Neobacillus sp. PS2-9: one gene and its partner. The protein of the gene in region 1 binds, or shares a complex with, the protein of each later gene. Links are inferred from orthologs where the notes say so. Each region holds a gene or a part of one and is shown on either strand. Other genes may lie near its edges.

Region 1 (2,973 bases):
TTAAGCAATTACATCTGTATCGGTTAGGAGCAGTCGTCTTCCCCGAAAATGAAGCCTCCATCAATTTACTTATGAAACTAGGCTTTGAACAAGAGGGCCTTCTACGAGGGTATATTCATCAAAATGAAGAATTCCATGATACATGCGTACTATCCTTGTTGCAGTCTGATTGGAAAAAAAGCCAGGAAAATTAGTTCTCCTGGCTTTCATTGTTCTCAAAGAAATTCTTCATTGCCTCTGGATCATGTGCTTTTCCATTGTGATAATAAGGATTATTTTCTGATGGTTCCTTTGGGTCGAGGTTCGTTTTGATTACTAACATTGGTGAGGAAGGACTTTCAGCAATCACTCTGTCATTTAATTGATCAAAATCAGTCATCTTTTTATTTCCAGGTTGTCTCGGCTCCATCACTAACACCTCCTAGAAATAGCTTGCTGATATTGTCAGTTTAACATTCATTAAATTTCCAAAACCTCATAATTCAGAACAGAAAAAAACTAGGAAGTTTTACCTTCCTAGTGGCCTTACTCTTCTTCTGAGCCGACTAAGAACTCTGGATTAAGATCCTCAAATTCTTCGTCGTCTACATCCAATCCCCAATCATCGTCACAGTCTTTGCAGCCTTCAGAACTAACGCGAACACAAACCTTTGTTTCGCCAATTACTTCTACAAGGAATTCCCTTTCGACATGAACGATGATTCGATTACCGTTAGGGGAAATGACTGCTTCCACACAGTTTGGCTGTTGCAACACTTTAGCGCAAATTTCACTGTCATCGATACAGTCATGATCACGATACTTTAACTTGATAACATCAGTATATTGTACCCGTTCAGTTACTACCTCTGTTTTGGTATTATCATTAAACGAGTACCATACATTGATATCATAGTGACCGTGAATCTCTACAGTCTTCCCTACTTTTTTCGCGTTGTATTTATGGTTGATAATCCAACAACCAAGAATACTTGTTGGACTGTGCGCCGGGCTAATCGTATGATTGGACTGGGTGAATTTACGTCCTTTCGCTACTACGGCCTTCGTAATTATCTCTCTATATTCTCCCATTTCGCGCGAACCCTCCTCATTCAGTTTCATTTCATCGTATGCTAAATTGTAGACTAGTGTGATATATAATTTTGTGAATACTGGTTAAAAGTTTAGTCATAGTTCATTTTATGCGGGATTTAATGGTGTGTGCCTCACTTGCCTGTACTTAAAATGGAGGTTTCTTATGTAGATTAAATCGAGGAGAATGCTGATTCTTGAAAAAGAAAGAGGCTGACCCTTTTTTTGAGTCAGCCTCTTAACCTAATTAATGATCGTGATCACAATCGTCGTGCCCATCACAAGCTCCGCCGCCATGTTTCATGCTGCCGCCTGTTTCACCCATTAATACATCGCCGCCTGTGGAAGTGATAATCTCATCAGTGACTGTATTTGAAATAGTCGATGCAATTAGCTGCAACAACTCATTAACTTCTAATTGGGATTGCTTAAAATCTTGGACAACAGGAATCTCATCTAGTTCCTTTTCAATTGTAGCAATTTTATCTTCAACTCTCTTTAACGCCTCAGGTTTTCCATAATGTTGTAGATTAACTGCTTGCTTCTGAAGACCTTTAATATCTGCAATTAATGTGTTTACCTTTGGATTTTCATGAATATGAGCTTCTGCTCGTTTGAAGAAGTCTACTTCTTCAGTTTCTGCTATCATACGTGCTAAATCTGCTGCACGAGCGACGATATCGTCTTTTGTATACTTCGCCACTTTACTTCACCTCTGCTGGTTCTAATTCTTCCACCATTTCTCCGTTTAATGACCATGTTTTTGCTTCTGTAATTTTCACTTTAATAATTTTGCCAATCGTTGATTTAGGTGCTACAACGTTGACAAGCTTGCTTCTTGTTGTGTAACCTGCAAGAACATTAGGGTTGTTCTTGCTCTCCCCTTCGATCAGTACATCAAGAACCTGTCCTTCATGTTTTTTCATTGCTTCTAATGACATTTCATTAACAAGCTTGTTCAGACGCTGTAGACGTTCTTTCTTAACTTCCATTGGAACATTGTCTTCCATTTTGGCCGCTGGTGTACCTTCACGTGGAGAATAAATAAATGTATACGCTAATTCATAGCCTACTTCACGATAGAGAGACATTGTCTCTTCAAATTGCTCGTCCGTTTCGTTCGGATATCCCACAATTATATCAGTTGTCAAAGCAACATTTGGAATCGCCGCTTTAATTTTTCTAACAAGCTCTAAATATTGTTCTCTTGTATATTTACGAGCCATGATTTTTAACACATCCGTTGAACCTGATTGGACTGGCAGGTGGATATGATCCATTAAATTGCCGCCTTTAGCTAGAACTTCGATTAAATGATCATCAAAGTCACGCGGATGGCTTGTAGTGAAACGAATTCGTGGAATATCAATCTTACGTAATTCATCCATTAACTCACCTAGACCATAGTTCATTCCTTCTAAGTCTTTACCATAGGCATTAACGTTCTGGCCAAGAAGAGTTACCTCCTGGTAGCCCTGTGCTGCTAAATGACGGACTTCCTGGATAATCTCTTCAGGTCTGCGGCTACGTTCCTTACCGCGTGTATAAGGTACAATACAATACGTACAGAATTTATCGCAGCCATACATGATGTTAACCCATGCTTTAATCTTGCCACGACGTACCTTCGGAAGGTTTTCAATAACGTCTCCTTCCTTGGACCATACTTCAACAACCATTTCCTTTGACATATATGCTTCATGAAGGATGTTTGGCAGGCGGTGGATATTATGAGTACCAAAAATCATATCCACTTGGTTATACGTCTTCAAAATTTTATTAACTACGGACTCTTCCTGAGACATGCAGCCACAAACACCTATAAGTAAGTCTGGCTTCTCTAATTTTAGTGCTTTCAAATGACCTAATTCACCAAACACTTTATTTTCAGCATTCTCGCGA
Region 2 (2,777 bases), 180 kb from region 1 along the record:
CGGAATCTGAAGCAGAGAGCAGCAGTGCTAAGGGAGATTGGATGTCAAATATTATGGGAATGGTCAAGAAAATGGACCCAAACCAAATGCAAAATCATATTAATAATCTAAGTCAGGCACTAGGTGCCGTTCAAGGTGTTATTGCACAGTTTCAAGGAGGGAATCCGAATGCAGCAGCAGGTCCTGTCAAGACTCCAGAGGGGCCAAAACATCCTTTTTCATTTCGAAAAGACTAATAGAAGGGAATTAGATTATGCGAAGAGAGGTACTTGATTATTTAGAAAATCAAAAGGATTTAAAGCAGTTTGTACGCGAGCAGCCCTATTGGTACCGAAAACTATCCAGAAATCCTTATGACTTACAATCACTTGAAATTGCGTCGTTACATCATTATAAGAAAACAATCCCACACCAAGTAGAAAAGTTTTCAAATAGCGTGCAAATGGCATCGATGATGTATTCTATGTTTCAGGCAATGAAAAACCAAAATTAATCAGGGACCACATGGGAAAAATGTGGCCTTTTTTTATTGCAATTTTTAGAAATAGACTAAAAATCAAAAAGGAGGCGAACAATACTAAAAAGGAGTGATTGGTTTGAAAAGGTTTATACCATCTATTGTTCTTCTACTTCTATTACAAGGAATGCTAACAATTTTTCATTCAAGTGCACAAGAAATACCTACATTAATGGTACAGCACGAAACGAAGGGGAAAGATGTATTGGTTGAATGTATTGTCACTGGGATCAGCTTTAGAGAATCGAACCAGTCAAGTCAAAAAATTGGGAAAATGGTTATCTGGATTGATGGCAAACGAAATAGAGAGGTAACGACTGCTGCATTTATAATTAAAGGACTACCTCAAGGGACGCATAAAGTAAGGCTTGAGGTTGTTAAGTTAAATAATGAGCCTTATGGATTGGTAAAAGAATTTATGGTAAATGTCCCTAAATAAAATGAAGTTTTCGCATTCTCTCATTTTTCATGGTAAAATGTCCTTGGAGGTGGGCGCATGCTTGCTACGTTAGAAAGAATGGAATTATTAGAAAATGCGGAAGCGTTAGCTAGGATGGTACTTGAATCCGATGTAGTGGAACAATATCAGATTTGTTTATATAAATTGAGAAGTAATAAGGAGACACAACGGAAAATTAACCGTTTTGTAAGCCTGAAAGAGCTATACGAAGAAGTCCAACGTTTTGGGAAGTATCACCCTGATTATAAACGGGTTATGACTCAAATCCGTGAAGTAAAGAGAGAAATGGATTTGGACCCATTAGTAGCTGAGTTTAAATTAGCAGAAACCGATTTGCAAAGTCTATTGGATGAAATCAGCTTGTTAGTAGGTGGCGCGGTTTCTAAACATATAAAAGTTCCTTCAGGGAATCCATTTTTTGAATCTAATCACGGTGCTGGCTGTGGCGGCGGGGGTAGCTGTGGGTGTAGTTAATGAGTGTAAACCAGCATATTTCAGCTGGTTTTTTGTTTTTCTATATGCTAGACTTATCTAAAATGATGGTTTTGCTGAAGGGGAAAAAAGTATGTTTGTTCAAAGACAAGGATTAGTAGTTTGGCTATACTCTTTAAAACAAGCTAAGATGCTACGTCGCTTTGGAAATGTTCATTATGTCTCAAAAAAACTAAAATATGTTGTCTTGTATTGTAATCAAGAAGACATGGAAGGCATCATGGAAAAGTTAAATTCTTTTTCATTCGTAAAAAAAGTAGAGCCATCTTATAAACCATTCCTAAGAATGGAGTATGAGAATTCTGCACCGGACAAAGCAAAGGAATATGATTATAAAATGGGTATATAAAAAGAGGTTGACTCAAGTGTCAACCTCTTTTCTTACTTAATCAGATAGTATAAAAATCGACTTCGAGAATTGTCCAGCTCCAGCGCCTAGCCCCTCGGGTCAAATAACCTTCGGCAATAAAAGTCAAAGAGCGACTTTTCTTGCCGAAGAACATTTGCCTGTCGGGGCTGACCAAGGCGCTTCCGCTTTTCTTATTGTAGAGGGGCTAAGTAGTGATTCAATCTAAGAATTCCGATTAGGTGTTGATAGAATAATTCCTTTTCATTAAAGATGGTAGATGGTTTAACAGATAGTTGGATAACTTGTTTACCAAGTTCCTCAGCAGTTTCAGAAAAAAGTGAGTATCTCTTATTAGGTGAAATATTTGGGTTTGGTATTCCTTCACGGCAAATGTATAAAGGTTGAAACTTGCCTGGATCAGTTGGTTTTAACACAACCACTAAGGATGTCAACTCCTTGTTATCTATCGTAGTATGAAGAGCCATCATATGGTGAAGCCGATGTTGATTGGCTTTAGCAAGCTCAATAAGTTCATAAATATCTGAATATCCTTCTCCGAGTTCAATAAAACGTTGTATCAATGAAAACTCTCCTTTAAACGCTAAATTCATTAATACTTTACCATTTTCTATAAACAAAAAAAACCCCGCAGAATAATCTGCGGGGTCCTTCCACATCCTCTAAAGGATAGAAGGCAAAGGGAGAGGAGAAACCGGAGGAAGAACTTATGGGGAAACGTAAGTCTTCTCCGCGGTTGGCAACAACATCCTCGAATTGATGTTGTTAATAACATTATTTCCACAACCTTTAAGCTTATACGTCTATTTTAAAAAATTTCCATATGAAACAAAAATTAGCTAGTGAACCTGTTACAATCTAAAGATATGTGACAACAGATTGTCTACTTTTTGTGAATTATGATAGGATGGATAAAGAAAAATTATTTCCGAAAAATGTGG

What was found.
Region 2: the proteins of RCG25_RS17650 (region 1) and RCG25_RS18480 are in contact, whole or in part, in a crystal structure (PDB 6PRK), measured with the Bacillus subtilis proteins. The link is inferred for Neobacillus sp. PS2-9 from one-to-one orthologs.

Annotation. Positions count from the first base shown.
Region 1 is NZ_CP133269.1:3,504,712-3,507,684, forward strand. What follows is about bases 47-2,941. They hold RCG25_RS17650 (YlbF/YmcA family competence regulator), read right to left. Parts: upstream 1,775-2,941; coding sequence 1,319-1,774; downstream 47-1,318. Other genes in these bases: RCG25_RS17635 (GNAT family N-acetyltransferase), read left to right, coding at 47-194; RCG25_RS17640 (hypothetical protein), read right to left, coding at 191-409; RCG25_RS17645 (outer spore coat protein CotE), read right to left, coding at 526-1,071; miaB (tRNA (N6-isopentenyl adenosine(37)-C2)-methylthiotransferase MiaB), read right to left, coding at 1,776-2,941. Outside these bases: more of RCG25_RS17635, read left to right, coding at 1-46; more of miaB, read right to left, coding at 2,942-2,973. UniProt on the Bacillus subtilis protein: May work together with YlbF to regulate community development.
Region 2 is NZ_CP133269.1:3,682,543-3,685,319, reverse strand. The notes cover bases 34-2,732. They hold RCG25_RS18480 (YlbF/YmcA family competence regulator), read left to right. Parts: upstream 34-1,013; coding sequence 1,014-1,451; downstream 1,452-2,732. Other genes in these bases: RCG25_RS18470 (DUF7147 family protein), read right to left, coding at 2,010-2,399; RCG25_RS18475 (YlbG family protein), read left to right, coding at 1,543-1,818; RCG25_RS18485 (hypothetical protein), read left to right, coding at 597-956; RCG25_RS18490 (YlbE-like family protein), read left to right, coding at 254-493; RCG25_RS18495 (YlbD family protein), read left to right, coding at 34-236. In the rest of the region: more of RCG25_RS18495, read left to right, coding at 1-33. UniProt on the Bacillus subtilis protein: Regulates sporulation prior to stage II. Positively controls the competence regulator ComK at a post-transcriptional level. May modulate the translation, stability or activity of ComS. May work together with YmcA to regulate community development.